Regions from separate parts of the Streptomyces sp. NPDC020845 genome, predicted to be linked through region 2. Evidence: riboswitches for the same ligand, from Rfam matches in the RefSeq annotation. Region 2 holds a riboswitch; the other holds the start of a gene.
The links. Region 2 has a riboswitch for glycine ahead of gcvT (glycine cleavage system aminomethyltransferase GcvT). Riboswitches for the same ligand answer to the same signal wherever they lie in the genome.

Region 1: it holds a riboswitch for glycine, as region 2 does, so the genes downstream of both, gcvP (aminomethyl-transferring glycine dehydrogenase) here and gcvT (glycine cleavage system aminomethyltransferase GcvT) in region 2, are expected to answer to the same signal.

The regions. Positions count from the first base shown of each region.
Region 1 is NZ_JBIRSJ010000021.1:198,842-204,126, reverse strand. It holds gene ACH4U7_RS44105 (DNA polymerase IV) at 1-1,095, shown strand, start outside; gene ACH4U7_RS44100 (PRC-barrel domain-containing protein) at 1,071-1,418, opposite strand; glycine riboswitch at 1,535-1,632, shown strand; gene gcvP (aminomethyl-transferring glycine dehydrogenase) at 1,822-4,716, shown strand; gene ACH4U7_RS44090 (DUF5999 family protein) at 4,821-5,027, opposite strand.
Region 2 is NZ_JBIRSJ010000012.1:210,385-215,669, forward strand. It holds gene ACH4U7_RS31485 (hypothetical protein) at 1-722, shown strand, start outside; gene ACH4U7_RS31490 (AAA family ATPase) at 751-1,425, opposite strand; glycine riboswitch at 1,685-1,795, shown strand; gene gcvT (glycine cleavage system aminomethyltransferase GcvT) at 1,955-3,076, shown strand; gene gcvH (glycine cleavage system protein GcvH) at 3,214-3,594, shown strand; gene glyA (serine hydroxymethyltransferase) at 3,619-4,884, shown strand; gene ACH4U7_RS31510 (L-serine ammonia-lyase) at 4,996-5,285, shown strand, end outside.

The DNA of each region.
Region 1 (5,285 bases), on a different contig from region 2:
CGCGCGGACATCGTGGCCGCGACCGGGCTGACCGGCTCGGTGGGCCTGGCCGGGTCCAAGATGCTCGCCAAGATCGCCTCCGAGCGGGCCAAGCCCGATGGGCTGGTGCTCATCGAGCCGGGCACCGAGCGGGAGCTGCTGGGGCCGCTGACGGTGCGCACCCTGCCCGGGGTGGGCCCGGCCACCGCGGAGGCGCTGCGCCGGGCCGGGATCACCACCGTCGCCGAGACGAGGGAGGCGGGGGAGGAGGAGCTGGTCCGGCTGCTGGGCAAGGCCCATGGCGCCTCGCTGTACGTCATGGCCTGTGGGCAGGACGACCGGCCGGTCGTGGCCGAGCGGGACGCCAAGTCCGTATCGGTGGAGGACACGTACGACGTCGACCTCACCGACCGCACGCGGGTGCAGCTGGAGGTGGCGCGGCTCGCCGACCGGTGTGTGCGGCGGCTGCGCGGGGCCGGCCGTTCGGGGCGCACGGTCGTGCTCAAGGTGCGGCGTTACGACTTCTCCACGCTGACCCGCTCGGAGACGCTGCGCGGGCCGACGGACGATCCGGCGGTGGTGCGGGAGGCCGCGGCGCGGCTGCTGGAAGGCGTGGACACCACGGCGGGTGTGCGGCTGCTGGGAGTGGGCGTGAGCGGCCTGGCGGACTACACCCAGGAGGATCTGTTCGCCCAGGCCGCCCAGGCCGCCCAGGCCGCCCAGGCCGCTCATGAGGCCCAGGAGGCTCAGGAGGCCGCCGGGGGGACGGGCGAAGCCGGAGGGACACCGGAGCCCGCCCTGGCGGCCCTGGAGGACGACGAGGGCGCCGACCGGCCCCGCCGCTGGCTGCCCGGCTGCGATGTACGGCATGCGGAGTTCGGGGCGGGGTGGGTGCAGGGCAGCGGGGTCGGGCGGGTGACCGTGCGTTTCGAGGAGCCCTGGTCGAGGCCGGGCCGGGTGCGGACGTTCGCGGTCGACGACCCGGCGCTGGAGCCCGCGGACCCGCTGCCGCTGCTCCGGCCCGCCGAGAGCGACGCCGACGCCCCGGCCGAGGACGAGGGCCGGGGCGAGGGCCGGGAGCTTCACCAAGGTCAGCCGGTGACGTCCAGGCCGTAGTGGTGGTAGAGCTGCAGCTCCTGCTCGGGCGACAGATGGCGGCCGACCCCGAAGTCCGGCGCGTCCTTGATGAGCGCCCGTTCGTACGGCACCCGCAGTGTGTCGTCGATGACCTGGCTGGGTTCGAGGGGCACGAACACGTCCCGGCTGAACAGGCCGGTGCGTACCGCCGCCCACTCCGGCTCGCCGGTCGCGTCGTCGAGGTAGACCTCGTCCACGGTGCCGATCTTCGCGCCATCGCGGTCGAAGGCCTTGCGGCCGATGAGGGTCCGCGGATCGATGTCGGTCTGCACACTCTCTCCCACAGGTGGCGATTTTTTCATGAATCCCCCCGTTTCCTTGTGATCCCTACGAAAAGCCACAACGCCGCGCGCGTCCACTCGAGCGCTTTCCCCAAAAACCCTGGCGACAGGCTCGCTGGTAGGCTGACGGTGGCTGCAGACCCCGTGCGGGAGAGCCCTCCGCCGACGTCGTCGGAGGCGCCGAAGGAGCAAATCCTCCCCGGAATCTCTCAGGCACACGTACCGCGCGGGTGAGGTCACTCTGGAAAGCAGGGTGGGCCACGGGCGAGTACGGCTCCGGGACCCCTCCTCACCGACGGTGAAAGCCGGCTCGCCGCCCGCGGGCCCGGTGAAGCTCTCAGGTTGAGATGACAGAGGGGGAGGCCGTTCGGGCACCCGCACCGTGGTGCCCCTCGTAGGTCGTACAGACCAGGAGGCCTCGCAGATGACCGCCAATCGCACCTCACTGACCGAGTTGGAACGCGGTACTCCGTTCGAGCGGCGCCATATCGGACCGGACTCCGAGGCGCAGGCCAAGATGCTCGCGCAGGTCGGCTTCGGCTCCCTCGACGAACTCACCCAGGCCGCCGTGCCGGAGGTCATCAGAAGCGCCGAGGAGCTGCGGCTGCCCCCGGCCCGCAGCGAGGCCGAGGTGCTGGCCGAGCTGCGCGGCCTGGCCGAGCGCAACCAGCTGCTCTCCCCGATGATCGGCCTGGGCTACTACGGGACGTTCACCCCGCCGGTGATCCTGCGCAACGTGCTGGAGAACCCCGCCTGGTACACCGCGTACACGCCCTACCAGCCGGAGATCTCCCAGGGCCGGCTCGAGGCGCTGCTCAATTTCCAGACCGCGGTCGCCGACCTGACCGGGCTGCCGACCGCCGGCGCCTCACTGCTCGACGAGGCCACCGCCGCCGCCGAGGCCATGGCGCTGTCGCGGCGGGTGGGCAAGGTCAAGCAGGGCGTGTTCCTGGTCGACGCCGACACCCTGCCGCAGACCGTCGCGGTCATCCAGACCCGCGCCGAACCCACCGGTGTCGAGGTGGTCGTCGCCGACCTCTCGGCGGGCATACCGGCCGAGGTGGCCGAGCGCGGGGTGTTCGGCGTGCTGCTGCAGTACCCGGGCGCCTCCGGCGCGGTGCGCGAGCTGCGCCCGGTCATCGAGCGGGCCCATGAGCTCGGCGCCGTGGTCACCGTCGCCGCCGATCTGCTCGCCCTCACCCTGCTCACCTCGCCCGGCGAGCTGGGCGCCGATATCGCGGTCGGCAGCAGCCAGCGGTTCGGCGTGCCGATGGGCTTCGGCGGGCCGCACGCCGGTTTCATGGCCGTCCGCGACGCCTACGCCCGCAGCCTGCCGGGCCGCCTGGTGGGCGTCTCGGTCGACGCCGACGGCGACAAGGCGTACCGCCTGGCCCTGCAGACCCGCGAGCAGCACATCCGCCGAGAGAAGGCCACCAGCAACATCTGTACCGCCCAGGTGCTGCTCGCCGTGATGGCCGGCATGTACGCCGTCTACCACGGCCCGGAGGGCCTGCGGACCATCGCCCGGCGCACCCACCGCTACGCGGCCGTGCTGGCCGAGGGGCTGCGGGCCGGGGGCGTTCAGATCGTGCACGGCGCGTTCTTCGACACCCTCACCGCGTATGTCCCGGGCCGGGCCGCCGAGGTCGTCACCGCGGCCCGCGAGGCCGGGGTCAACCTGCGGCTGACCGACGCCGACCATGTGGGCATCGCCTGTGACGAGACCACCGGGCGCGCCCAGCTCGCCGCCGTGTGGTCGGCCTTCGGCGTGGACGGCGGGCTGCCCACCATCGACGAACTGGACGCCGCGGCGGCCGACGCGCTCCCCGCGGACCTGCTCCGCGGTGACGTGTATCTGACCCACCCGGTCTTCCACCGGCACCGCTCCGAGACCGCGATGCTGCGCTATCTGCGGCGCCTGGCCGACCGCGACTACGCCCTGGACCGGGGCATGATCCCGCTCGGCTCCTGCACCATGAAGCTCAACGCCACCACCGAGATGGAGCCGATCACCTGGCCGGAGTTCGGGGCGCTGCACCCCTTCGCGCCGGTTGAGCAGGCCCAGGGGTATCTGACGCTGATCCGTGAGCTGGAGGAGCGGCTGGCCGAGGTCACCGGCTACGACAAGGTCTCCCTCCAGCCGAACGCCGGATCGCAGGGCGAGCTGTCCGGGCTGCTGGCCGTACGCGCCTACCACCGGGCCAACGGCGAGGAGCGGCGCACCGTCTGCCTTATCCCGTCCTCCGCGCACGGCACCAACGCCGCCAGCGCCGTGATGGCGGGCATGAAGGTCGTCGTGGTCAAGACCGGCGAGGACGGCGAGGTCGACGCCGACGACCTGCGCGCCAAGATCGAGCAGTACGGCGATGAACTGGCCGTCCTGATGGTCACCTACCCCTCAACCCACGGCGTGTTCGAGGAGCACATCAGCGAGATCTGCGCGGCCGTGCACGACGCGGGCGGCCAGGTCTACGTGGACGGCGCGAACCTCAACGCCCTGGTGGGGCTGGCCCGGCCGGGCCGGTTCGGCGGCGATGTCTCCCACCTCAACCTGCACAAGACCTTCTGCATCCCGCACGGCGGCGGCGGCCCCGGCGTGGGCCCGGTCGCGGTGCGCGAGCACCTGGCGCCGTATCTGCCCAACCACCCGCTCCAGCCCGCGGCGGGCCCGGCGACCGGCGTGGGCCCGGTCGCCGCCGCGCCCTGGGGTTCGGCGGGCATCCTGCCCATCTCCTGGGCGTACGTCCGGCTGATGGGCGCCGAGGGGCTGCGCCGGGCCACTCAGGTGGCGGTGCTCGGCGCCAACTACATCGCCAAGCGCCTGGAGCCGCACTACCCGGTGCTCTACACCGGCCCCGGCGGCCTGGTCGCCCACGAGTGCATCGTCGATCTGCGTCCGCTCACCAAGACGACCGGCGTGAGCGTCGACGATGTGGCCAAGCGGCTGGTCGACTACGGGTTCCACGCGCCCACGATGTCGTTCCCGGTCGCCGGCACGCTGATGATCGAGCCGACGGAGAGCGAGGACCTGGCGGAGCTGGACCGGTTCTGCGAGGCGATGATCGCCATCCGGGCGGAGATCGAGAAGGTCGGCTCGGGGGAGTGGCCCCAGGACGACAACCCGCTGCGGAACGCCCCGCACACGGCGGCCGCGCTCAGCGGGGAGTGGGAGCACCCCTACACCCGGGGGGAGGCGGCCTTCCCGGCCGGGGTGTCGCCGGCCGACAAGTACTGGCCGCCGGTACGGCGGATCGACGGCGCGTACGGCGACCGCAACCTGGTCTGCTCCTGCCCGCCGCTGGAGTCGTACGAGAGCTGACCGGTCGTACGAGAGCTGACCGGTCGTACGAGAGCTGACCGGGCGGGCCCGGTCGGGTACGGGGCCGGTGCGGCTGAGGCGCCGGGCCGGCCCCTGAAAATTCGCTAGGCCGCCGTGACGACGCGCTCGGCGTCCAGCGGCCGGTGCGGGGCGATGATCTGCCCGTCCGGCAGAAGCTCACCGGTGTCCTCGAAGCAGAGGACGCCGTTGCACAGCAGGCTCCAGCCCTGCTCGGGGTGGTGCGCCACGAGATGGGCGGCCTCCCGGTCGGCGGAGTCGGCAGACGGGCACGGTGGCTGGTGCTGGCACATGGAAGGGATCTCTCGCTGCGATGTGGTGAGTGTCCTGTGACTTGCTGCGGCAGTCATGGCCGCCCCCCCCGTTGGTCAGTCGGTCTGTTGCTCCAAGTGTTGCCCTGAGGGCCGGTTTTCGCACGGATTTCGCGGCACCGGTACCCGCTAGATAATGACGCATCCACCCGGTCGGCGGTTCACCCTGACGGGACTGTTACGAGCCCGCAGCGGAGCGCCCCGCGATCCGGGGATCACGGGGCGCTCGGGCGTGGGCGG
Region 2 (5,285 bases):
CCCAGCCCACGGACGTCTCGACTGACCCGCTGGACGCGCTGCAGCGGGCGATCGACGACCTGCTGGACGCCATCGCCGCCGGCGACGAGGCCGCGGCCGCCGCGGCGCTCCCCCGTATCGCCGACGCCATCATCGAGCTGATCAGCTCCCTCGTCGGCCCGCTCCCGGGGATGGGCGAGCCGATGACGCCCCCGATGCTGCCGCTGCCGGACGAGGCGTCGACCCTCGCCGACGACGCCTCCGCGCTCGCCGCCCGGCCCATCACGATGGCGGCCGCCGCGGAGCACACCACCCCCAAGCCCGGCGACGACGAGCACGGCAAGAAGGACCACGGAAAGAACGACCACGCCAAGGACGACCACGGCAAGAAGCAGGACGCCAAGAAGGTGGAGGCGGGCAAGCGCGACACCAAGCCCGGTACCGACGAGCCCGCCGACCCCGGCACCAAGCCCGGAGCCATGACGCCGGGCACCAAGCCCGCCGCCCCCGCGGACCCCGGCACCGCCAAGCCCGGCACCGACAAGCCCGGCACCGACAAGCCCGGCGCTCAGAAGCCCGCCACGAAACCGGACGTGAAGAAGCCCGGTACGCAGCGCCCCAGCACGACGGTCCCCAGCCCCCTGTCCGCTCTTGAGCCCGCCACGCCCAAGCTGGCCGAGGACGACTCCGTGGCCCCCATGCCGCTGCCCCACCCGGTCGAGGCGACCGTCGAGGCTCCTTGACGGCAGCGCTCCGCCGTCCCGCCGCGCGTCACTCGAAGCCGATGCGGCGCAGCGCGCTCACGGCCGCCCGATCCAGCAGCGCCACCGAGGCGCAGCCTTCGGGCGGCCGTCCGCGTTCGGCGGCGGCGACCAGCCGCCCCACCGCGCGACGGTGCCGTCCGAAGGCGTAGCGGGAGACCCCGCGGCCGCGGGCGGCCTGCCCCTCCAGGGCCACCGCGGCCTCCACGTCCAGCAGCACCATGTGCAGCCGGCGGCCGGTGCGCCGGGCGTCGCGGGCCAGCCAGCGGCGGACCCAGGAGAGCGTGCCGCAGTCGTGCACCACGACGCTCGCGCCGGAGCGCAGCGCCCGGCGCAGCCCGGCGTAGTGGGCGTAGCGCACCACCGGGCGGTAGAGGGCGTACGGCAGCCAGCGGGGCAGCCGCCGCTCCCAGCGCTCGCGGGTGTCCTGTGAGTCCACCCGCAGCACCGCGCGCCCGCTCTGGTCCAGGCGGGGCACGGCCCGGCCGATCATGGTGGTCTTGCCGCTGCCGGGCAGCCCGGAGGCGACCACCACGTCCCCCGCGCGGTAGCGCAGCTCGCGCGCGCCGGGCCCGGTCGCGGCCGGGCCGCCGTCGCCGTCGCCGTCGCCGCGGCGCAGATCGTGCACGGGCGCCCTGCGCCCCGGCCTGAGCGCACCTGCGGTCGGCGCCGTGCCCTGCCTCACCGGCAAGGGCCCCCATGTCGTCGCGTACGTACCCTGCCCCTGCCCGTGCACCGTGATCGTCCTCCTAGGTCGGTCACTGCGGCTCGTTCCCGAAGAGTGTCAAGAAAAGGTAATGTCCAGCAAGGTGGTATTCCTGTGGGCTGGGCCTTCATGCCCTGTGAGTCCGGGTGTCCCGGGGTGAAAGCGGTTCTGCCCGCTCGGCTCTTCCCTTCTCGGGCGTACGTGCGATGATGTTGCGCGCAACTCCATACCGGCCGCTTGAATCCGCGCGGGAGAGTCCTCGGCCACCGGCAGCAGTGCCGGCCGTCCGGGGCGCCGAAGGAGCAAGTCCTCCCTTGAATCTCTCAGGCCCCGATACCGCGTGGACGAGGCAGATCTGAAAAGCGAGCCGCTGGCGTGGCTCCACCCACGGTGCAAGCCGGACCGCTCGAAGGAGTGGGTCACGGCGAACCTCTCAGGTTCCGATGACAGATGGGGAGGACACGTTCCCCGTCGTCCTCGTAGCCGTCCCGCCCTGGAGCCAGCACTCATGCCCCATGCCTCAAGCCCCCGCCGCACCGCCCTGGACGCGGTGCACCGCGCGCTGGGCGCCACCATGACCGACTTCGCCGGCTGGGACATGCCGCTGCGCTACGGGAGCGAGCGCGATGAGCACACCGCGGTGCGCACCCGCGCCGGCCTCTTCGACCTCTCCCATATGGGCGAGATCACACTGACCGGCCCGCAGGCCGGCGCCGCCCTGGACCGGGCGCTGGTGGGCCATCTGTCGGCGCTCGCCGTCGGCCGCGCCCGCTACACCATGATCTGCGACGCCGACGGCGGCATCCTGGACGATCTGATCGTCTACCGCCTCGGCGAGCTGGAGTTCCTGGTGGTCGCCAACGCCTCGAACGCCCAGGTCGTGCTTGACGTGCTCACCGAGCGCGCCGAGGGCCTGGACGCGGCCGTACGGGACGACCGGGAGGCGTACGCACTGATCGCCGTCCAGGGCCCGGCGTCCGCGACGATCCTGGCGGGCCTGACCGACGCCGATCTGAACGGCCTCAAGTACTACGCGGGCCTGCCCGGCACGGTCGCGGGCGTCCCGGCGCTGATCGCCCGTACCGGCTACACGGGCGAGGACGGCTTCGAGCTGTTCGTCTCGCCGGGTGACGCCGAGCGGCTGTGGCAGGCGCTGACCGAGGCGGGGGCCCCGGCCGGGCTGGTCCCGTGCGGGCTGTCCTGCCGGGACACGCTGCGCCTGGAGGCCGGGATGCCGCTGTACGGGCATGAGCTGACCCGCGCCACCACGCCCTTCGACGCGGGGCTCGGCCGGGTGGTGAAGTTCGACAAGCCCGGTGACTTCGTCGGACGCCAGGCCCTGGAGGCGGCGGCGCGGCGGGCCGAGACCGACCCGCCACGGGTGCTGATCGGCCTGGTCGCGGCTGGCCGCCGGGTCCCGCGCGCCGGGTACGCGGTGGTCGGCGCGGACGGCGCGGTGATCGGCGAGGTCACCTCGGGCGCGCCCTCGCCCACCCTCGGCAAGCCGATCGCGATCGCGTATGTGGACGCCGCGCATGCCGCGCCGGGGACGGCGGGGGTATCGGTGGACATCCGCGGTACCCATGAGCCGTACGAGGTCGTGGCCCTCCCCTTCTACAGGCGGCGCTGAGCCCGTCGCCTGCCGACGGCGCGCCATCCCGCGCATGCCCCCAGCTGCCGCTGGGCGGTGCCCCCGCTCGTACCACCAGTCCCATCAGGCAAGACGCGTTTCCCAAGCACTCCCCCGTATCCAGGAGAATCGGACCTATGAACAACCCCCAGCAGCTGCGTTACAGCAAGGAGCACGAGTGGCTGTCGGCCGCCGGCGAGGACGGTGTGTCGACGGTCGGTATCACCGAGTTCGCGGCCAACTCGCTCGGCGATGTCGTCTTCGTCCAGCTTCCGGAGGTCGGCACGACGGTCACCGCGGGTGAGACCTGCGGTGAGCTGGAGTCCACGAAGTCCGTCAGCGATCTCTACGCGCCGGTCACCGGCGAGGTCACGGAGATCAACGAGGACGTGGTGAACGACCCGGCGCTGGTGAATTCCGCCCCCTTCGAGGGCGGCTGGCTGTTCAAGGTGAGGGTGACGGACGAGCCGGACGAGCTGCTCTCCGCCGACGAGTACACCGCCTTCACCGAAAACTGACCCTCTCCTTCGATCGGGACCCTGATGTCGCTTCTCAACAGCTCCCTGCACGAGCTCGACCCGGACGTAGCCGCCGCGGTCGACGCCGAACTCCACCGCCAGCAGTCCACCCTGGAGATGATCGCTTCGGAGAACTTCGCTCCGGTCGCGGTCATGGAGGCCCAGGGCTCGGTCCTGACCAACAAGTACGCCGAGGGCTACCCGGGCCGCCGCTACTACGGCGGCTGTGAGCACGTCGACGTGGTCGAGCAGATCGCCATCGACCGCGTCAAGGCGCTCTTCGGCGCCGAGGCCGCCAACGTCCAGCCGCACTCCGGCGCCCAGGCGAACGCGGCCGCGATGTTCGCCCTGCTCTCCCCCGGTGACACCATCCTGGGCCTGAACCTGGCGCACGGCGGTCATCTCACCCACGGGATGAAGATCAACTTCTCCGGCAAGCTCTACAACGTGGTGCCCTACCACGTGGACGCCGAGACCGGCCTGGTCGACATGGACGAGGTCGAGCGGCTGGCCAAGGAGCACCGCCCGAAGCTGGTGATCGCCGGCTGGTCGGCGTACCCGCGCCAGCTGGACTTCGCGGCGTTCCGCCGGATCGCGGACGAGGTCGGCGCGTACCTCATGGTGGACATGGCCCACTTCGCCGGTCTGGTCGCGGCCGGGCTGCACCCCTCCCCGGTGCCGCACGCCCACGTGGTGACCACCACCACCCACAAGACCCTCGGCGGCCCGCGCGGCGGGGTGATCCTCTCCACGGCCGAGCTGGCCAAGAAGATCAACTCCGCGGTCTTCCCGGGTCAGCAGGGCGGCCCGCTGGAGCATGTGGTCGCGGCGAAGGCCGTGGCCTTCAAGATCGCGGCGGGCGAGGAGTTCAAGGAGCGCCAGCAGCGCACCCTCGAAGGCGCGCGGCTCCTGGCCGACCGGCTCACCCAGCCCGATGTGGCCAAGGCCGGGGTCGCCGTACTGTCCGGCGGCACCGACGTCCACCTCGTCCTGGTCGACCTGCGCGACTCGGAGCTGGACGGCCGGCAGGCCGAGGACCGCCTCCACGAGATCGGCATCACGGTCAACCGCAACGCCATCCCGAACGACCCGCGCCCCCCGATGGTCACCTCCGGTCTGCGCATCGGCACCCCGGCGCTGGCCACCCGCGGCTTCACCGCCGACGACTTCCGCGAGGTCGCCGACGTCATCGCCGAGGCGCTCAAGCCGTCCTACGACGCCGAGGCGCTCAAGGCGCGCGTCACCGCGCTCGCCGACAAGCACCCGCTGTACCCGGACCTGAAGAAGTAACGGGCCCGGAAGGGTGGACGGGGGCGCACACCCCGCACCCCCGCCCACCCCGCACGCAACCACCGTGCGGACGCACCACGCACCCACCGTGCAGACGCAAGGAGTTCACCGGTGGCCATCTCCGTCTTCGATCTCTTCTCGATCGGCATCGGCCCGTCCAGTTCCCATACGGTCGGCCCGATGCGGGCCGCGAGGATGTTCGTCCGCCGGCTGAAGAACGACGGCCTGCTCGCCCACACCACCGCCGTACGCGCCGAGCTCTTCGGCTCCCTCGGCGCCACCGGCCACGGCCACGGCACCCCCAAGGCCGTACTCCTCGGCCTCGAAGGCCACTCCCCGCGCACCGTGAACGTCGAGACCGCCGACGACGAGGTGGAACGCATCCGCACCAGCAAGCGGCT